DNA from 2 places in the Aerococcus tenax genome. Region 2 is predicted to be linked to the other one. Evidence: predicted binding sites of a transcription regulator. Region 2 holds the regulator's gene; the other holds the start of a gene.
What was found. Region 2 encodes HrcA, which represses chaperone genes, less so after heat shock. Its sites were predicted from a motif close to TTAGCACTCNNNNNNNNNGAGTGCTAA; they were not measured.
Positions count from the first base shown of each region.

Region 1: a site for HrcA is predicted at 7,426-7,452, ahead of DBT50_RS01085 (co-chaperone GroES). Genes of this name have one in related genera too.

Region 1 is NZ_CP127382.2:222,677-234,046, reverse strand. Features, by position in the region: gene DBT50_RS01115 (acetamidase/formamidase family protein) at 1-321, opposite strand, end outside; gene purB (adenylosuccinate lyase) at 458-1,753, opposite strand; gene DBT50_RS01105 (adenylosuccinate synthase) at 2,252-3,538, shown strand; partial or broken gene DBT50_RS01100 (IS1182 family transposase) at 3,689-5,218, opposite strand; gene groL (chaperonin GroEL) at 5,393-7,021, opposite strand; gene DBT50_RS01085 (co-chaperone GroES) at 7,102-7,371, opposite strand; gene DBT50_RS01080 (redox-sensing transcriptional repressor Rex) at 7,885-8,529, opposite strand; gene DBT50_RS01075 (ABC-F family ATP-binding cassette domain-containing protein) at 8,763-10,712, shown strand; gene DBT50_RS01070 (DUF503 domain-containing protein) at 10,779-11,060, opposite strand; gene tsaD (tRNA (adenosine(37)-N6)-threonylcarbamoyltransferase complex transferase subunit TsaD) at 11,113-11,370, opposite strand, start outside.
Region 2 is NZ_CP127382.2:971,220-982,589, forward strand. Features, by position in the region: gene DBT50_RS04700 (ABC transporter substrate-binding protein) at 1-491, shown strand, start outside; gene DBT50_RS04705 (ABC transporter permease) at 573-1,457, shown strand; gene DBT50_RS04710 (ABC transporter ATP-binding protein) at 1,474-2,280, shown strand; gene DBT50_RS04715 (aldehyde dehydrogenase family protein) at 2,369-3,850, shown strand; gene recQ (DNA helicase RecQ) at 4,054-5,844, shown strand; gene truB (tRNA pseudouridine(55) synthase TruB) at 5,859-6,770, shown strand; gene ribF (riboflavin biosynthesis protein RibF) at 6,798-7,754, shown strand; gene hrcA (heat-inducible transcriptional repressor HrcA) at 8,065-9,135, shown strand; gene grpE (nucleotide exchange factor GrpE) at 9,140-9,802, shown strand; gene dnaK (molecular chaperone DnaK) at 9,824-11,370, shown strand, end outside.

The sequences.
Region 1 (11,370 bases), 750 kb from region 2:
TGTCTCTTCTTCAGTAATTTCCTTGGAGAAATATTTGTTGAGCCCTGGAGAAGTCATAATGGCTCCTTGGGGATCTAAGTCAATGCTATGAATAGTCACTTTCAGCACATTGCCTGGTTGAGCGCCTTCCACATAAATCGGACCAGTTGCTGGATTAATTTCATTAAAATCAATTCCAGAAATTAAGTCCTTTTCATCCTGGACACTGCCCTTGAAGCAATCCCAGACATCGACCTGTAAGCGCTGGCCACTAGCTACCTTAGCAATGGGTTTCTGGTTCTTGTCCATAGAGAACACATAGTGATCTTTTGTAATATGCATAAGCCTACCTCCATTATGTCTATTTAAGATTTAATATAGACCTATCATCTCATATTGCTTATAAATAGTAAACGTTTTCAATAGCATATAAGAGGATAAGTGGAGAAGGAAAAAGAGATCATTTAAAAATAACCAACTAAGCTAATCCCAAACGTGCATAAATTTCATCCACTCGGCGCAAGTGATAAGCCGGATCAAAGGCATCATCAATAGCCACTTGGTCGAGAGATTGGCGAATTTCCGCATTATTTTCGACTAAGCCTTTAAAATCAAGGCCCTGGTCCCAAGACTTAGCGGTTAGGGGTTGGACTAAATCATAGGCCGCCTCCCTAGAAAGACCTGAATCAATTAATTTTAATAAGACCCGTTGGGAGAAGATCAAATTGTGGGTAGCCTGCATATTACGCTTCATGTTTTCTGGAAAAACCGTCAGATTAGCTAAGATATTACCGAAACGATGAAGGATATAGTCCACTAAGATGGTGGTATCGGGCAAAATAATCCGCTCGGCTGAGGAATGGGAAATATCCCGTTCATGCCAGAGACTGACATCTTCCATAGCAGTCACTACATGTCCTCGAATCACCCGGGCCAGCCCAGTGACATTCTCACTACCGATCGGGTTACGCTTATGGGGCATGGCACTAGAGCCCTTTTGTCCGGCAGCAAAGTATTCTTCCACTTCCCTGACCTCGGACTTTTGTAAGTGGCGGATTTCAGTCGCCATATTTTCTACTCCGGTAGCAATTAGGGCTAAGACTGAAATATATTCTGCATGCAAGTCACGTGGCAAGACCTGGGTCGAAATCTCTTGGGGACGAATCCCTAAATGTTCACAAACATAGGCTTCCACTTGGGTGGGAACATTAGCAAAAGTCCCCACTGCACCAGAAATTTTTCCCGCTTCGACGCCCTTAGCCGCATGTTCAAAACGTTCACGATGACGTTTAAATTCACTATACCAACGGGCCACTTTTAAACCAAAAGTGGTTGGCTCAGCATGGACCCCATGAGTCCGTCCCATGCAGAGGGTATTTTTATATTTGAGAGCTTGTTTTTTAAGAATCGCTAAGAAATCATCTAAGTCTTGGCGGAGGAGGTCATTCACTTGCTTTAATTGGTAACCATAAGCTGTATCCACCACATCGGTCGAGGTCAGACCATAATGGACCCATTTCTTCTCCTCGCCCAATGACTCCGAAACACAGCGGGTAAAAGCCACCACATCATGCTTGGTTTCGGCTTCAATTTCTAAAATACGGTTGACATCAAAGCTGGCCTTTTGACGAATAGCCTGGGCATCTTCTTTAGGAATCTCCCCTAATTCAGCCCAAGCTTCAACAGCTAAAATTTCGACTTCTAACCACGATTGATACTTGTTCTCATCCGACCACAATTGTCCCATTTCTGGACGGGTATAGCGATTAATCATCAGCTTTTACTCCTTTTCTGACAGTTTCTTCTGCCTTGTGCTTCTTGCCTTCTGGTGCGCTTGTCGCACTCTGTTTAAACCTGCTCCAAGCGCAAGGCAAACGTCCACTTCAGAAAATGACGAAAAATTCTCTTTGAGAATTTTTGCGTCTTTTTCTTCCAGTGATCTTGCCTTCTGATGCGCTTGTCGCACTCTGTTTAAACCTGCTCCAAAAGTCAGCCCTGACCTCCACTTCACAAACTGTGGCTGATAGGCCTCCACCTATCACCAAAGTTTGCTCCAGTGTTTCAGGGCTTTTTCGACTTTTGTCACACTCTGTACTTTATAAATGTATGCTATTTTTTTAGGGCAGGCAAGGACTTTTTTTATGATTAAAAAGGTCAGAGCCTAAAAAAAGGTTTTCTTCAAAAAAAATTGCGGTATAATATTTTGGGTGTTATGCCACAAGCTAACATAATGAAGACATTATTAAGATCGAATAGATAAAGGAGAACACATATGCCATCAGTTGTTGTTGTAGGTACTCAATGGGGCGACGAAGGAAAAGGGAAAATCACCGATTACCTCAGTAGCCAAGCCGATATTATTGCCCGTTACCAAGGCGGAGATAATGCTGGCCACACGATCCAATTCAACCAGCAAACTTTTAAGCTCCACCTCGTTCCCTCAGGAATTTTTTCAGAAGATAAGCTGAGTGTGATCGGAAATGGCGTGGTTGTTAACCCTAAATCTTTACTTGAAGAATTGGCCTATTTGCGCCAAGCAGGAATCTCTTGTGAAAACCTCCGCATCTCTGAACGGGCCCAAGTGATCTTGCCCTACCATCAACTGATCGACCGCTTGGATGAAGAACGTAAAGGCGACAATAAGATCGGTACTACCCAAAAAGGGATTGGCCCTGCCTATATGGATAAGATTGCCCGTAATGGCATCCGGATGGCTGACCTCATTGACCCTGAAACTTTCGCGGAAAGGTTATCTGTACAAATTCAAGTCAAGAACGAACTCCTCACCAAGGTATATGACGAAGAGCCATTAGACTACGACACCATCTACCAGGAATATCTAGCATATGGCCAAAAACTGAAAAAATATGTCACGGATACTTCCTTATTGATGAATGATGCCTATGACCAAGGGGAAAACATTCTTTTTGAGGGGGCCCAAGGGGTCTTACTGGATATTGATCATGGGACCTATCCCTTCGTGACTTCCTCTAACCCCATTGCCGGTGGTGCTACAGTCGGTTGTGGGATCGGCCCAAGCAAAATCAATACCGTTATCGGAGTGATGAAGGCCTATACCTCTCGAGTAGGTGACGGTCCCTTCCCAACCGAATTGCATGATGCTATTGGGGACCGCATCCGTGAAGTTGGCCATGAATATGGTACCACTACTGGACGTCCACGCCGGGTAGGTTGGTTCGACGGGGTGGTGACGGCCCATGCGCGCCGGGTTTCTGGTTTAACCAAGCTTTCCTTGAACTGTTTAGACGTCTTAACTGGACTGGATGAAATCAAGGTCTGTGTAGGCTACCAAACCCCTAATGGCCAAGTATCCAAATCCTACCCCGCTAACTTGCGCTACCTGGCTCAATGCCAACCCATCTATGAAAGTTTACCTGGCTGGGAAGAAGACATCACTAGCTGTCAAGACTTTGACCAACTTCCCGAAAATGCTAAAGCTTATGTCCGTCGCATCAGTGAAATCGTAGGGGCCCCCATTGCCACAGTGTCAGTGGGACCTGACCGTACCCAAACCTTAATCTTAGATAATATTTGGTAAAAACGATAAAGAGAAAAAGTAAGCTCTGACTGAGGAAAATCCCCTTAATCTGAGCTTACTTTTTTGTGAAAAGAGCCTGGGACAAAAGTCTGCGAACTCTAAAACTAAAAGAGAATCTACAAATTACTTAAGCGTGATTTGTAGATTCTCTTATTTTATTGCTTTTATTTTGCTATATTTTTTCAAATTATTGGCCATGAAGGCCAATCCAACATCAGTTTTAACCCTTGTTTTCCCTCTGAGGTTAAATCGAGTGAACCCTAAAATAGCCTTTATCTGGCCAAAAACTGGTTCAACGTCAATTTTCCGTTTGGAAAAGAGCTTAGATCCTTCTTCAGATAAAAGCTTCTGTGTTTCTATATTCTTTAATTCCTGATAGTTTTTATTATAGTAAAGCGCCTTTTGCGGCGCATTTTTTGGGTCCAAAGGCTTATAAACCTGAATTTCAGAAATATAACCACTCATTTTATTTTTTCGTTTTTGGAGATGACTAAAGAAATAAACCGTGCCGTCAGGATGTGTAAAAGTATTACTTTGCTTATCGTAACTCCAATTATCCATATTTTTAGCTGATTTTTTATGTTTCTTTTTCTGCTCTTTATCAAACCGATTATATTTAATCAAATGGTTAATTTTATGGTTATCTAAATAAGTAAGGTTTTCTTCGCTACCATAACCAGCATCAGCTATAATGCATTTCGGGAAATTAGGAAAACTTTCAACAAAGGGTTGTAAAGTCCGCGTGTCCGTCGGATTGTGGAAAATATCATAATGAAGGACAAACTGGTTTTCAGTCGCTACTTGGATATTGTATCCCGCTTTCAATTGCCCATTCATCATATGATCATCTTTCATTCGCATGAACGTAGCATCAGGATCTGTTTTTGAATAGCTGTTTCTTCCGTTAAATGTTTCAAACTGTTTGGCATACTTTTGTTTGCGGGGTAGAAAATCTTTACTCACTTTACGGTAATGTTTTTTCAAACGACGACGTTCTTGTTTACGTTGATCTGGCCCTTTTACAGGAGTTTCCTCAATATCTTCAGTGAGTTTATCGATTTCTTCCTTAAGAACTTTAGATATCTCTTGAAGCATATTTTCTTCTAGATCTAAATTTTCATCATATTGGATGCCAGCATCAACCATCGGTTGAATTTCATTAAAGTAATATTCACGTGAAGTCACTTTTAATTGCTCTGCATATTTTTCAGTTGCCTTTTTCCAAACAAAAGAATATTTATTGGCATTCGCTTCAATTTTAGTTCCATCTATAAAGCAATTTTCTAAATGAATTAATTTCTCTAACTTTAACTGAGTGGTAAACTCAACGAATAAATTTTCTAATAAACATCTACAATTTTCTGAGGAACGGAAGCGATTAATCGTTCGATAGCTAATAACTTATTGAGCGACTAGCCACTGCATGGGTATATTTTCAACCATTAATTCTTCTATTTTTCTTCCACTAAATACGCCTTTACTATAAGCGTATAAAAGCGCCATAATTAAAGGTTTTGGATGATAGGCAGGACGTCCGTCCTGGGTACTGAAGCTTTCAAAATGTTTTTCATCCAGAGATTCAATAAAATTATAGATTGAAAATACAATATGATCTGGATCGATACATGCAGATAATTCTAGTGGAAGTGTTGTTTGATTCATGTTATATTGTATGTACACAAGAAGCACCCCTTAATCTTTAGTGTGGTTACTAATATTATAGCAGGGTGCTTTTTTTATACCTAATTTTAAGTAAAAGGGATAAGAAATTAGTGAAAACTAACTTCTTATCCCTTTTTATTTCGAGGCTTTTGTCCCAGCCTCTTTCAATCTTTATCCTATTCAGTTTTCGGATTAATACATACCTGGTGCGCCTGCTCCTGCAGCTGCATCATTTCCTGCATTTTCTTCTGGATGGTCAGCAACAACTGCTTCAGTAGTTAAAATCAAACCAGCTACTGAGCCTGCATTTTGTAAAGCAGAACGTGACACCTTGGTTGGGTCAACCACACCATCAGAAATCATGTCTACCCATTCACCACTAGCAGCGTTGTAACCAACGCCTTGGTCTTTATCGTGAATGTGTTCTACAATGACAGAACCTTCTAGACCAGCATTTTCAGCGATTTGGCGTAGTGGGGTTTCGAGGGCACGGACCACGATGTCTGCACCAGTTTGTTCGTCACCTTCTAAGGAGTCAACGACTTCTTTCACCTTGTCTTGGATATTCATGAAGGCAGTACCACCACCAGCTACGATACCTTCTTCAACCGCAGCACGAGTAGCGTTTAAAGCGTCTTCGATACGTAATTTACGTTCTTTTTGTTCAGATTCGGTCGCTGCACCCACGCGAACAACGGCAACCCCGCCAGCTAATTTAGCAAGACGTTCTTGTAATTTTTCACGGTCATAGTCAGAAGTAGTTTCTTCAATTTGTTTTCTGATATGAGCCACACGTTGTTCCAATTGTTCCTTGTTACCCTTACCTTCAACAATGGTGGTATCGTCTTTAGTAATGGTTACGCGGGCAGCTTGACCTAATTGATCAATGCTGGTGTCTTTCAATTCAAGACCTAAGTCTTCAGTAATAACTGTCCCACCGGTAAGAACAGCTAAGTCTTCTAATTGTTCTTTACGACGGTCACCGAAGCCAGGCGCTTTCACAGCAACGACATTGAATGTCCCACGAATCTTGTTCAAGACTAAAGTAGGAAGTGCTTCACCTTCAACATCGTCAGCCACTAATAATAAGGATTTACCTTGTTGTACGATTTGTTCTAATAATGGAAGGATATCTTGGATATTAGAAATCTTCTTATCAGTGAGAAGGATGTAAGGATCATCGAGAACAGCTTCCATCTTATCGTTGTCGGTTACAAAGTATTGGGATAAGTAACCGCGGTCAAATTGCATCCCTTCAACAACGTCTAAGGCAGTGTCCATGGATTGTGATTCTTCAATGGTAATGACACCATCTTGGCCTACTTTTTCCATAGCGTCTGCAATTAATTGACCTACTTCTTGGTCGCCGGAAGAAATTGCCGCAACGTTAGCAATAGATTCTTTAGCATTCACTGGAACAGAAATTTCTTTCAAAGCTTCTACTGCCTTGCGGATAGCTTGATCCATCCCACGACGAATGCCCACAGGATTTGCCCCTGCTGTCACGTTCTTAAAGCCTTCATGGACGAGAGCTTGAGTTAGGATGGTAGCGGTAGTTGTCCCGTCACCAGCAACATCATTGGTCTTAGAAGCGACTTCAGAAACTAATTTAGCTCCCATATTTTCAAAGTGATCTTCTAATTCAACGTCTTTAGCAATGGTCACCCCATCATTGGTGATTAATGGAGACCCATAGCTACGTTCTAGGACAACGTTACGTCCCTTAGGTCCTAAGGTCACTTTCACGGTATTAGCTAATTTATCAATACCTTCTACTAAAGATTGTCTTGCATCACTTGAATATTTAATATCTTTGGCCATTCTATCTATCTCCTATTCTAAATCTAAGCATGATCGAGAATTCAATGTTTTTTTGTTGGTTGTCGAAGTTCAGTCAATGATTATTCAACTACAGCAGTTAAATCTTTTTCTTTAATGATGAGGTAATCTTCCCCTTCATAGCGGATTTCGCTTACTGCATATTTTTCAAAAATAACTTGGTCGCCCACTTTAACTTGAGGGGTGTAGTCATCAGTAGCATCAGCAACGGCTACCACTTGACCTACTTGAGGTTTTTCTTTAGCAGCAGATGGTAAAACGATGCCAGAAGCAGTTTTTTCTTCCTCTTCTTGGACTTGAATAATCACACGTTCATTTAACGGCTTTAACATTTAAAATATCCCTCCAAATTTAACATACTAATTAATAACACTTTTAATGATTTGTTAGCACTCATCATCTCCGACTGCTAACTTACAATATTTATAGTAAAACATTTCCAGATATAAATCAAGTAATTCGTTGACTTTTTTTGACCTTTTTTCTTTTTATCACTTTAAAAGTATAAATTATCATTTAAAAAGTATATGCCCGTAAAGTTAGGAAATTGAGATGAGAGTGTGACAAAAGTCAAAAGAGCCCTGAACCACTGGAACAAACTATGGAAGATAGGCACAAGCCTATCGCACATAGTTTGTGAAGTGGACGTCAGGGCTGACTTTGGGAACACGTTTTGATTAGATAGTTCGTATTTTGAAAAGAGTCTGGGACTTTTGTCCCAGACTCTTGATTTTTACTATTAATGACAAGAAAAAAGCCCTCACTTGAAGAGGGCTTTACTAAGCGACTGGCATAAGTTAGACCTGATCATTCTGTCAGGTTCCTGCTAACTTCTGCTAGTTCTACTAATTTTTCTTTTTATTGTTGCCATTTCGATTACCAATATAGTAAATCAGAGTTTGCAGCTCATTGGCTAAATCGACGTTTTGGACATGAATATCTTCAGGAACATCTAAAACCACCGGCGTAAAGTTCAAGATGCCTTGAATACCGGCTTCTCCTAATTCACTCACGGTATCTTGGGCGACCTTTTCCGGAACGGTCATAATAGCAATCAGAATTTCCATTTCTTGAATCCGTTCCTTTAATTCACTCATGGGGTAAACCGGTACCCCACTATGGACGGTTCCTACAATCTCAGGATTAATATCAAAGGCCGCCCCAATCCGGATATTATTGGTCCGTTTAAAGTTATAATTTAATAAGGCGTTCCCTAAATTACCGACCCCGATTAAAGCCACTGTGGTGAGGCGGTCTTGGTAGAGTTGGCGACTAAAGAAGTCCAATAGAGCTTCAACATCATAGCCATAACCACGCTTCCCTAGGGCACCAAAATGTGAGAAATCCCGGCGAATAGTGGCGCTGTCCACTTTGATCGCCTCACTGAGTTCACTGGAAGAAATCCGTGTCTTACCCATATTCTTAAAATTATGCAAGTAACGGTAATAAAGCGGTAACCGCCTAGCCGTTGCACGTGGAATTTCCTTCATGTTTCCACTCCTTTTCACAAGATATCAAATACATTTTATCACCTAAATCATAAAATGGAAAGAACTTTGTGAAAAATCACATAAATCTTTTTGGCTAATTTTCATTAATTTTAAAACTTTGTGAATAATCCCGCCCCTTTCTAAGGGAAAGTTCACAAAGTCAAAAATATCTATCGATAAAATATGATACACTAGTGAAGACAATAATAAACGATTTAGGAGGAAAGGATCCAATGATTGTATTACAAGGATCAAAACTCATGCGACGTTTTGGCTCCGATATTCTTTTCCAAGATGTCCAAATGACCATCCAAGATAATAGTCGGACTGCCCTAGTCGGGCGAAACGGCACTGGCAAATCAACCCTACTCAAAATGTTGGCAGGGATCGAAGAGCCTGACCAAGGGCAAGTCACCCGGGCTAAGGGAAAGACCATTGCCTACATGGACCAACATGCCGCCATTGAAAACAGTCAACGGACGATCTATGAAGAAATGCGGTCAGTTTTTAAGGAATCTATCGCTCTCATCCACCATGCCGAGCAAGCCGCTCAAGACTTGGCCGATGCCCAGGATGAAGCAAGCTACCAAGAGGCCCTCAAACGCTATGACCAATTACAAGAAGAAGTCAACCAAAGCAATGCTTACGGTTATGATTCCGAGATTCGCATGGTCCTCCACGGCTTTCAATTTCCCGAATCAGATTACGACAAACCCATTAACCAATTATCTGGTGGTCAACGGACGCGACTAGCCCTGGCCAAGGTCCTCCTTGAAAAGCGCGATATTCTCATCCTCGACGAACCCACCAACCACTTAGACATTGAAACCCTAACCTGGCTAGAAGATTACCTACCTTCCTATCCTGGAGCCCTTTTGATCGTCAGTCACGACCGTTATTTCTTAGACCATGTCACCAATGAAACCTATGAAATGACCGGACACAGTATGGAATATTATAAGGGGAATTATTCCTTTTACCTCAAAGAAAAGGCTGTTCGCCTAGAAAGCTGGCAAAAGGCCTATGATAAACAGCAAAAGAAAATCGCCAAGTTAGAAGACTATGTGGCTCGTAACCTTGTTAGGGCTTCGACCACCAAGATGGCCCAGAGTCGGCGTAAGCAACTCGAAAAGATGCCCAAAATCGAAAAGCCTAAGCAAGACGAAAAAAGTCCCCACATTCAATTTCTAACGGACAAGTCCAGTGGCAATGTGGTCCTTACTGCTGACCACTTAGGCATTGGTTACGATGATCACTTACTTTCTTATCCGATTGAGATGGATATTAGAAAGCAACAAGCTATCGCAGTGGTGGGACCCAACGGCGTGGGTAAATCTACCCTCTTAAAAACCATTATCCAAGAAATTCCCACCATCAAGGGGGAAATTCACTATGGGGCTAATGTGACCATTGGCTACTATGACCAAGAATTAGCCAAACTCCACAGCAATAAGGATGTCCTCCACGAACTTTGGGATGACCATCCGACCATTAACGAGGAAAACATTCGTACCATCCTGGGGTCTTTCCTCTTTTCCGGACAAGACGTGGAAAAATCTGTCGCCATGCTGAGTGGAGGGGAGAAGGCCCGGCTTGCCCTCGCCAAACTTTCCTTTAACCACGATAATTTCTTGGTTCTCGACGAACCAACCAACCACTTGGATATTGATTCTAAGGAAATCTTAGAAAATGCCCTGATTGAATACGACGGCACCCTACTTTTTGTTAGCCATGACCGCTATTTTATTAATCGAATTGCTACCCAAGTTCTTGAAATTAGTCCCGAGGGCTCTACCCTCTACCTAGGCGATTACGATTATTACCTTAGTAAAAAAGCCGAGCAAGAAGCCCGGCTAGCCGAAGAAAATAAAGATAATCAAACCAGTCCTGCTGAAGAAAAGCCAGCATCCAGCCAGTCCGCCCAAGCCTATCAAAATCGTAAGGAACGCCAAAAAGAAAAAAGAAAACTCCAACGACAAAGCGAAAAAATCGAAGCAAGTATTGAAAGCTTAGATGAAGAAATGGTAGAAATTCAGGAAAAAATGACTGATCCTGACATTTTACAAAATTACTATGAATTAAACCAACTCGACCAGTCCCTTAAAGACAAACAAGCCCAACAAGAAGAACTCTTTAAGGAATGGGAAGTCGTTCAAAGTCAATTAGAAGACTTTGACCAATAAAGATAAAAAAGGTATGCGCACAGGAGAACTCAAGATCAAGTCCTCCTGTGCGCATACCTTTTCTTTTTAGGCTTCCAGCCATTCGGTATGAATGACCTCAATGGGGTACCAGGCTTCAATTTTATCGAGATAGTTCAGCAAGCGTTGCCGGCTCTTACTGTATGAATTAGAAACAAGGCCAAAAGCAACTACCGCTTGGTTGACTAAGTCTAAGTCAGCAATCTCAGCAGCAGTCATCTTTTCACGTTGTTGGGCCCGTTCCACCATACTTTTGACGATCCGGCGCTTATCCTTCAAAGTATAAGCTTGGTCAATAATAAAAGTGACTTCTAAACCAATTAAGACCATCTTTCCTCCCTAAGCTTTCTCTAAAAATCAAGTGACCTCCGCCTAAGGGCAACTAATTTTCATCACCTAAGTCTAGACCTGGGTTGGCATCTAAATCTAAGCCGACAAAATCACCCTTTTGGTATTGCGGGTAGGCAGCTGCAGCGATCATGGCACCATTATCTCCGCATAGACTCAGAGGCGGATAGGACAAGCGCACTTCAGGGTGTTGCTTGGCTAGCTCAGTTTCTAAGCCTTTTCTAAGAGCAGAGTTAGCAGCTACCCCGCCAGCAACCACTAATTGTTTAACCGGGTAAGCAGCGATGGCCCG
Region 2 (11,370 bases):
ATCCATCCATCAAAACCATCGGGATTTTATATAACTCAAGTGAAGTAAACTCAGAAGTCCAATATGAACAAGCCAAGGAATATATTGAATCCAAGGGCTTAAAGGTCGAAAGTATGACGGTGACATCAACTAATGATGTCCAACAAGCGACTAAAATCTTAGCAGAAAAAGTAGATGGAATTTACCTTCCAACAGATAACACGATTGCTAATACCATTCAAACGATCGGTAAAGTCTTAATGGAGACCAAGACACCATCCGTAGCCGCTTTCGATGCTGCTATTGAAGGTTCCCTATGTGCCTATGGGGTAGACTACTATAAATTGGGACAACAAACCGGGAATATGGCAGTGGATATTCTCAAGGGCGATAAAAAGCCTGAAGAAACTCCAGTAGAAATGTCTAAGGACCTAGTCGTTAAAGTAAACGATGAAATGGCTGCTGCCTTGGGAATGGACAGTGAAGAATTGAAAGCACGTTTGAAGGAATAGTAATCAAAGCGATCAATAATTATTAAAGGAAATGAAAGTTAAATAGCCAGACAAGGCATATTTAGAAGAGGTGCAAAAAGAATGGATTTAATGATATCTAGTGTTTCGCAGGGAATGATGTGGTCAATTTTGGCCATTGGGGTATATATTACTTTTAGAATCTTAGGCTTAGCCGACTTATCGGCTGAGGGGAGTTTCCCTCTGGGGGCGGCAGTCTGTGCTAAATTATTAGTCAATCAGGTACCCCCTTTATTAGCGGTTCTAGCAGCACTTCTAGCAGGCGCTCTGGCTGGCTTTCTAACTGGTTTCATGACCACAAAGATGAAAATACCGGCCCTCTTAGCAGGGATCTTAACCATGACCGGCCTTTACTCCGTTAACTTAAGAGTTATGGGACAAGCCAACACCCCCTTATTAGGAGAAAAAACCTTGTTAACTTCCTTAGAGAACTTAGGCTTATCGACAACATGGTCACCATTTTTACTAGGCTTATTAACCGTCATGGTTATTGTTTTAGGACTTGTGATTTTTATGGGCACTGAGTACGGATTGAGTTTAATTGCAACTGGTGATAATGCCTTAATGGCAGAAGCTAACGAGATTCGAACGGACCACGTGCAATTAGTGGGCTACATGATTTCCAATGCCTTGATTGCTCTATCGGGGGCTTTAATCGCTCAGTATAACGGCTATGCTGACCTATCAATGGGAACCGGAACCATCGTCATTGGTCTAGCTGCCATTGTGATTGGCGAAGTCTTATTAAGCCAAGTAAAATTACCAAGTCGTTTATTGTCAATTATTTTGGGTGCGATTATCTACCGAGTAATTATCGACTTAATCATGAAATATATTCCGATTTTACCAAGTGATATCAAGATACTATCCGCCATAGTCTTAGCAATTATCCTATGGGGCCCACAAGTAGAATGGAAGACTAAGAAAAGCGCTCATTTAAATGATTAAAGAAAGGAAAATGATCATGAATGAATTAGTTCAATTAAAGAATTTAAATAAGGTATTTCAAACGCAATCGAGTAAACCCCATCAGGTCATTAAAGATTTAAATCTTTCGATTAAAGATAACGATTTTATTAGTGTTATTGGCAGCAACGGCGCAGGAAAATCAACCATGATGAATCTTATTGCCGGAACGATTCCCTTGAGCTCTGGACAGATTTATTTAGACGACCGTGAAATTTCTGCTTTACCAGCTTATAAACGCGCAAAAATGATTAGTCGGGTCTTCCAAGACCCACAAATGGGCACAGCGAAATCCCTTAGCGTAGAAGAAAACTTAGCCATTGCTTATAAGCGAGGACACAAGCGCAGCTTTCAAACATCTATTACAAAAGATATGCGCGAAGAATTTCGCTCCCGTTTAAGTACCTTAGGCATGGGATTAGAAAACCGTATGCAAGAACAGGTAAGCTCATTATCAGGGGGCCAACATCAAGTCTTAACTTTACTTATGGCTGTCTTACAAACTCCAAAACTATTACTTCTTGACGAGCATACGGCTGCCTTAGATCCGCGCACAAGTGCAATGGTAATGTCTTTAACCCAAGACTTGGTCAGCGAGTATCAATTAACTACTTTAATGATCACCCATGATATGAATGATGCGCTAACTTATGGCAATCGTTTAATCATGCTTCATGATGGCCAAGTAGTTGTTGATATCTCTGGAGAACAGAAAGAAAATTGTAGCATTGACGACTTACTACAACTCTTCCATCATAATGTCGGTGAAAGTCTCAATAATGATGAGTTATTATTAGCTAATTAAGTAAAGCCGAATTCTTTTAATGAAAGCGCTTTTTAGGTATACTGAGATTACATTTTTAACTGTATTTTGAGATGAAAGGGAGATAACAATGGATATTAAGGACCTTAAACTTGAAAAGCGTTATCAATTGTTAATTGATGGTGAATGGACTAATGGCAGTGGGCAAGACACGATTGAAGATTTTAGCCCGGCAAATGGCGAAAAATTAGCTGAAATTACCGATGCCACTGAGGAAGATGTCAATCAAGCTGTTGCCACTGCCCGTCAAGCCTTTCCTAAATGGGGAAGGACGGATGTCAAAGAAAGAGCCAAAATTCTTAATCAAATTGCTAAAGTTATCGAAGATAACCAAGAGCGTTTGGCTTTGATTGAAACGATGGATAATGGTAAGCCGATTCGAGAAACCCAAGGAGCTGATATTCCTTTAGCAGCTGACCATTTTCGTTACTTCGCTAGTGTTATTCGTAGCGAGGAAGATAGTTTTAAAATGTTAAACGACAATACCTTATCCATGGTTCTCCGGGAACCAATTGGCGTTGTCGGCCAGATTATTCCTTGGAACTTTCCTTTTTTAATGGCGGCCTGGAAAATAGCGCCAGCTTTAGCAGCAGGGGATACTATTGTATTAAAACCCTCCTCTTCCACTTCTCTAAGCGTTTTAGAGTTAGCTAAATTAATCAATGATCTTTTACCCAAGGGCGTATTAAATATTATTACTGGGAGTGGTTCAAAGAGTGGCGAATACCTCCAACACCATCCAGATATTGATAAAATCGCCTTTACCGGGTCAACTTCGGTTGGCCGCCAAGTAGGGATTTCAGCAGCTGAAAACCTCATCCCAGCTACCCTGGAATTAGGCGGAAAATCGGCCAATATTTTCTTTGAAGATATGGATATGGAACAAGCCTTAGAAGGAGCTCAATTGGGTATCTTATTCAATCAAGGGGAAGTATGCTCAGCAGGATCACGAATTTTAGTGCAAGAATCGATTTATGATGAATTTATCGGTCGCTTAAAAGAAGAATTTAAAAAGGTGAAAGTTGGTTTGCCTTGGGAAAAGGACACCCAACTAGGTGCCCAAGCTAGTCAAGCCCAACATCAAAAGGTGAGCGAATACATTCAAGTAGCTTTAGCTGAAGGAGCTGAAATTATTACCGGTGGTCATTCAGCTTCAGAAGGAGACCTTGAAAAGGGCTATTATTTTGAACCCACTTTATTATTAGCAGACAACAATATGCGGGTGGCTCAAGAAGAAATTTTTGGTCCCGTTGCTACTGTGATTAAATTTAAAGATGTCGAAGATGCCATCCGTATTGCTAATGATAGTGATTATGGTTTAGCAGGCGGTGTTTTCACTAAAAACTTAGACACAGCCTTTAAGGTAGCTCGTGGAGTAAGAACAGGACGAATTTGGATTAATACCTATAATAGCTTTGAAGCTGGGGCACCATTTGGGGGCTACAAGGATTCAGGGATTGGTCGAGAAACTCATAAAATGATTCTTAATGCCTATACTCAAGCGAAAAATATCTATATTAATTTAGCTGATGGCAGATCAGGCATGTATTAATCATTGTCTAAGTTGATCGAAACAGTCCTAGAAAAGCTAATTAAATAGTAAAACAACAAGGACTAGAAAGTGCTACTTCACTTGCTTAAAGAGACAAGTTGTAGCACTTCTAGTCTTTTTTCTTTGCATCTTAAAGGTGAAATATCCCTAAGCCTCTAGAAAATTTGTTATAATAAAAAGACGTGATGGAGAGGGAGGTTTCTATGCTAATTGAGCATGCTTTGGAAAAATATTTTGGCTATAAAACGTTTCGCCCCGGACAAAAGGAACTCATTGAGAGTATTCTAGCTGGTCGCGATAGTTTGGGGATTCTACCCACTGGCGGAGGCAAATCAATTTGCTATCAATTACCTGCTTTAATCTTACCTGGTATTACTTTAGTAATCTCTCCTTTAATCTCATTAATGAAGGACCAAGTAGATAGTCTTAATGAACATGGAATTCATAGTGTCTATCTCAACTCCAGTCTATCCAGTGAGGATTATTTTGCTGTCCTGGATAGGATCAATTCTGGACAAGTCAAGCTGATTTATGTATCACCAGAAAGGTTAAAGAGCGAGTCTTTTCTACAATTAGCGAATGACTTACCCTTAGATCAAATAGCTATTGATGAAGCCCACTGTGTTTCCCAATGGGGACACGACTTTAGAGCCTCTTACCGAGAGATTGCTAACTTTATTGGTCTGTTAAATCACCGACCGGTTGTGAGTGCCTTTACAGCCACAGCTACCAATCGGGTTCAACAGGATATTATTCATCAATTGGCTCTTGAGAACCCCTATGTCCTCATTAATTCCTTTGATCGTCCCAATCTGACTTTTGAGGTTATGGAACCAGAATCCAAGAAGAAGACTGTAATTGATTTAATAGATAAAGAAGAAGCAGCTATCATTTATGCTTCTTCTCGAAAAACTGTTGACCGTTTGAGTGAATGGCTAAGAGACCAAGGACTTCCGGTGAGCGCTTATCATGCGGGAATGAGCCCAGCAGACCGTATGGCTTCGCAAAATGACTTTATCTATGAGCGTACTAATATTATTGTGGCAACCAATGCCTTTGGGATGGGAATTGATAAACCTGATGTTCGGCGCGTGATCCATTATAACTTGCCCACTAATTTAGAGAGTTACTACCAAGAAGCAGGCCGGGCAGGCAGAGACGGCTTGCCGGCTAGAGCCATTCTTCTCTACAGCCCCAAGGATATCTTGACCGCTAAATTTTTAATTAGTCAAAGCAATGATCCCACTAGTGAAGGTCGCTTAAATGATATGATTAATTATGCAACGACCTCTTCCTGCTTGAGACAACACATTTTAGCCTACTTCGGTCAGGAAGCTCCTGACCATTGCCAAAATTGCTCCAATTGTTTGCAGCAAGTCAAAAAGATTGATGTCAGTCGAGAAGGACAAATGATCCTCTCTTGTATTGTTAGAATGGCTTATCCTTATGGCATGACCCTAGTCACAGATGTTTTAAAAGGTAAAAAACTCCAAAAAATTAAAGACAAACACTTTGACCAATTATCAACCTATGCTTTGTTAAAAGACATGAATGAGCAAACAATTAAGAATATTATTTCTCAATTAATTTCTGAAGGGGTCTTGGCGGTTAATGAATATAAGGGACTTAGCCTTACGGAAAAGGCGCTCCCAATTCTAAAAGGAAATAAGTGCCTTTATATTAAAGAATCTGCCTATATTCGATCAGAAAATAAACCGAAGACTAGTCAGAAAGCTCAATCATTGACTGATCATTTATCGCCAGAAGATGAAGAATTATTTGAAGCACTTCGTGAATTACGCTATAGTTTAGCTAGTGAAGAAAATGTTCCTGCCTATATTATTTTTAATAACCAGAGTCTCCTTGATATGGTGGAAATAAAGCCTAAGAACTATCAGGAATTTCTTGATATTAGCGGAGTAGGTCCAGTAAAGGCAGATAAATATGCAGATGACTTCTGTCAGTTAATCGAAGATTTTGTAAGTATTAAATAATAGGAGGTGAAGCCATGGATGGCATAATTCCTTTATGGAAGGAAAGAGGGATGACTAGTCACGATTGTGTCAATGCCTTACGAAAATTGTTAAAGACCAGGCGGGTGGGCCATACCGGTACCTTGGATCCCAATGTGAGTGGCGTATTGCCAATTTGTGTGAATAAGGCGACAAAAATGGCTAATTGGATCACTGATAAGCAAAAGGTCTATCAAGGAGAAATTACCTTAGGTTTTCAAACAGAAACAGAAGATTTGGACGGAAAAATTGTTCGCCAAACGCCTGTGAAGGAAGCTGTCGATGGACAGCTTATTCAAAAAGCTATGGATAGCATGTTAGGTACAATTACTCAAGTCCCTCCCATGTATTCTGCTGTTAAGGTTAACGGTCGAAAGTTATATGACTATGCCCGCCATGGTGAGAAGGTTGACCGCCCGAAAAGACTGGTTAATGTCTATGAATTTGACCTTATAAAGCCCTGCCGATACGATCAAGACCAGCAAGTGCAAAGTTTTAATTTTCGCGTCCGTTGTGGCAAGGGGACCTATGTGAGGACCCTTGCTTCAGACTTAGGAGAGGCACTAGGCTATGCTGCGACCATGACTGACCTTAGTCGGATAGCCTCGAGCCCCTTTACCCAATCACAATGCTTTACTTTATCTGAAATTGAAGATCAAATTAGTCAAGGAAAAAATGATTTTATTTTTCCCATCGATTTTTTGATCCAAGACTTAGTTCATATTGAGATTAGTGGCAAATTAGAAAAACTCGTCAGCAACGGGGCGGTTTTAAATAAAAATAATTTGGCCGAAGAATATCGAGACCAATTGCCGGTAGCTTTTTATGGCCAGCAAGGACTCATGGCTATTTATGGACAACATCCTAGTGATGAAGAACAAATGAAACCGTTAAAAATGCTGATATAACTGATGACTTTAACAATGAGGTGTCTTATGCAAGTAATAACCATTCATCATCCCATAGATCAGAATCTTAAAAATAATGAGGGCATCGTTTTAGCTTTGGGTTTTTTTGATGGCGTCCATCGTGGCCATCAAGCAGTGATTAAAGCTGCAAGGAAGGAAGCCTTCAAACGCAAGCTTCCATTAGCAGTGATGACATTTAATATTTCACCTTTAATTGTTAATCAAGACATTCACCCTAATCAAATGAAATACCTGACGCAAAATCAAGAAAAGATGCTTTTACTTGAGACTTTTGGGGTAGATCGGGTTTACTTAGTTGATTATACCAGTGCCTTTTCTAATCAAAGCCCCAAAGCTTTCGTTGATAATTATCTAGTTGGTTTAAATGCTAAGGTAGTTGTTGCGGGCTTTGATTATACCTATGGAGCTAAAGCCATAGCCAATATGAAAAACTTGCCAGACTATGCTGAAGATCGCTTCAAAATTATTGAAGTCCCCGTATTGAATGAAAATAATAATAAAATTGCTTCCAAACAGATTCGTAAGGAGCTGACTGAGGGATCACTGGAAGAAGCCAACCAGGCTCTAGGCTATCCTTACTTCTTCCGTGGTTTAGTTATAAACGGCTTTAAACGAGGCCGTACCCTAGGCTTTCCAACGGCTAATATCTATACCCAGGCCAGTACTTTAATTCCCAAAGTTGGTGTTTATTTGGTTCAATGTCAAATCAACCATCAGCTATTCTGGGGGATGGCTTCCATTGGATATAATGTCACTTTTGGTGATGATAATGACAAGACCATTGAAATTAACTTGTTTGATTTTGAATCAGAAATTTATGGTGAAGAAATGCTGGTATTTTGGTACGAATATTTACGGGGTGAAAAGAAATTCTCTAGTGTAGAGGCTATGGTGGAACAGTTGAATCAAGATAAAAGTGACTGTCTAAGTCGTCTACAAAAATATGAAAATTATCAAAATTAAATTCTCTAAAAAGTTGGTGTTGATTTTGCCAACTTTTTTATTTTGTCATTTTTTATGCGGCTAGGGACCGATCCAAGGTAAAGGTTGAGTCGCTAGTAAGTTATCTATCACTGCCAGCTGTTATTACTAAATAAGGGCTATCTTTTAACTTTATCTATGAAATCGTTTTGCTAAAGATCAAAATAGGAATTGTAATGACTAGGAAATTCTTTGAAAAACAGTTTGACTTTTATTGACATATGCACTTAACCATGTTAGTATATAGATATGTTAGCAGAAGGAGCTGTCAAGTGCTAAAAGAGGTGATAAGATGTTAAGTAAAAGACAAATTATTGTTTTAAAAGCGATTATTGACGCCTATAGTCAAAGTGAAGAACCGATTGGCTCTAAATCGATTCTAAAACTGACTGGCCTTGAGGCAAGTTCTGCAACTATTAGAAATGATATGGCAAAACTTGAAAAACTTGATTTGATTAAAAAGATGCACTCGTCTTCCGGAAGAGTGCCCACTGAAGCCGGCTATCGTTTCTACATTAATTATATTCTTCCCAAGAACGGTGGAATTATCGATAGTGGTTTAAGTGAAGCGGAAAATGAAAAGGTGAGTGAAATATTTCAATCACCTTACTTGGCCTTAGATGAAATTGTCAATCGCTCAACTGAACTTTTAGCTGAGCTAACTAACTATGTAGCGATTTCTTTAGGACCTGACGCTTACCATTATCACTTAGCTGGCTTTCGCTTTGTACCGGTAACTAGCCGGCAAGTGATGCTTGTCTTAGTGACAGAAGAAGGTACAGTGGAAACGCAAATCTATCGTTTGCCAGACAGTGTATCTATGGAAGCCTTAGAGGATATGGCAAATATAATTAACCGTGATTTAATTGGTTTAAGTCTTCCTAGTGTTCTTGTACGCCTGAAAAGTAACTATATGTCCTATTTTGATGAATCAATTCGACGTTTACTTTATGAAGGAAGTATAATCGAAGATTTACTAAAAAAAATGGATGCTTCACGCGTCTTTGTTAAAGGTAAGGCAAATCTTTATAACCATCTCTATCAAAGTGATGCTTATCAACAGGTAGAGAATTTAAATCGTCTATTTGCTAACCCTAACTTATTAGATACACTCATTGATCCTGGTGATCAAGGGATTCAAGTGAAGGTAGGTAAGGATATGCAGGCTGATGGCCTCAATCATTTATCTATTATGGCTACCAATTTTGTTGGTGGTAATAATGATCAACAAACGATTTCTGTGGCTATTCTCGGCCCAGAAAATATGTCTTACCTGCGTATGGCTCAACTATTTCAAGGTGTGAGACTACAGCTCAATCACTATATCGATTCATATTATAAAAATGATAAAGAGGAGGGGTAAACAGATGAGCAAAGTTCATGATAAGAACAATCAGGATGTTGACCCAGAAAATATAACTGAAGATGAAAAGTCAGTCCAGGATAAAAACAAGGCTCAAGATTTGAAACAAAATCAAAATAATAAAGCCGATAAGGATAATGAGTCAGAAAACCTGGCTGATGATGAGAAAAATAAAACCGCAGAAGAAGATAAAGAAGTCCATGAGAATGAAAAAGAGAGTGAACTTCAAAGTATAAAGAAAGAACTTGAAGACAAAAATGATCAAATTCTTCGCTTATCTGCGGAAATTAAGAATATTCAAAGAAGAAATAATAAGGAAAGACAAGATGCTGCTAAGTACCGTTCCCAACATTTAGCTGAAAAACTCTTAGGTGCAGTTGATAACTTAGAACGGGCCTTGACTATTGAAGCAGATGATGAAGCCAGTCGCAGTATGAAACGCGGCATTGAAATGGTACTGGAAAGTATTCAAAGTGCCTTTAATGATGAAGAAATTAAAACGATTGATCCTAAAGGTGAAAAATTTGATCCTAACTTCCATCAATCCGTTTCATCTGTCCCTGCTAATGACGGTCAAGAATCAGATACTATAGTTGAAGTCTATCAAAAAGGCTATGTCATCAAAGACCGTGTCTTAAGACCAGCTATGGTAGTCGTTGCACAATAATAAAAAAGGAGATAATAAATAATGAGTAAAATTATAGGAATTGACTTAGGAACTACAAACTCTGCCGTTTCAGTATTAGAAGGTGGAGAACCAGTAATCATTACTAACCCAGAAGGCAATCGTACTTCACCCTCTGTAGTAGCTTTTAAAGATGGCGAAATTCAAGTAGGAGAAGTCGCTAAACGCCAAATGGTGACAAACCCGAATACAGTTGCTTCGATTAAACGTCATATGGGGGAATCCGGTTACAAGGTTCATGTCAATGACAAAGATTACACCCCAGAAGAAATTTCTGCTATGATCTTACAATACCTAAAAGGTTACGCAGAAGATTACTTAGGAGAAAGTGTAAGTAAGGCTGTTATTACTGTGCCAGCTTACTTTAATGACGCTCAACGTCAAGCAACCAAAGATGCTGGTAAAATTGCCGGCTTAGAAGTTGAACGGATTGTTAACGAACCTACTGCAGCTGCTTTAGCTTATGGTTTAGACAAAGATGATAAAGATGAACAAATCCTAGTCTTTGACCTAGGTGGCGGGACCTTTGACGTTTCTGTCTTAGAACTCGGTGACGGTGTCTTTGAAGTCTTATCTACTGCCGGCGATAATAAATTAGGTGGGGATGACTTTGACCAACGCATTGTGGATTACTTAGTTGAAGAATTTAAGAAGGATAATGGGATCGATCTTTCCAATGATAAAATGGCTATGCAACGTCTCAAAGATGCTGCAGAAAAAGCGAAAAAGGATTTATCCGGAGTTACTTCTACACAAATCAGCTTACCATTCATCTCTGCTGGTGAAAGTGGCCCATTACACTTAGAATTAACCTTAACTCGGGCAAAATTCAACGAACTTACTGATGACTTAGTTGACCGGACCACTAAACCCGTTCAACAAGCCTTAGCTGACGCTGACTTATCCAAGTCAGATATTGACCAAGTGATTTTAGTTGGTGGTTCTACCCGTATTCCGGCAGTGGTTGACCATGTTAAAGAATTAACTGGCCAAGACCCACACCGTGGTGTTAACCCTGATGAAGTGGTTGCTATGGGTGCTGCTATTCAAGGTGGTGTGATTACTGGTGACGTTAAAGACGTTGTCTTACTCGATGTTACTCCACTATCCTTAGGTATTGAAACCATGGGTGGGGTCTTCACCAAATTAATTGATCGGAACACGACTATCCCAACCTCTAAATCCCAAGTCTTTTCAACGGCTGCAGATAACCAACCCGCTGTAGATATCCACGTTTTACAAGGTGAACGTCCTATGGCTGCTGACAACAAGACTTTAGGTCGTTTCCAATTAACCGATATTAACCCAGCTCCTCGTGGTGTTCCTCAAATCGAAGTGAAATTTGATATTGACAAAAACGGGATCGTTAATGTTTCAGCGACAGACAAAGGCACTGGTAAAGAACAAGCGATTACCATTCAATCTAATTCCGGTTTAACCGATGAAGAAATTGACCGCATGATGAAAGATGCTGAAGCTAACGCTGAAGAAGATAACAAGCGTAAAGAAGAAGCAGAATTGAAGAATGAAGTTGAACAAATCATCCATCA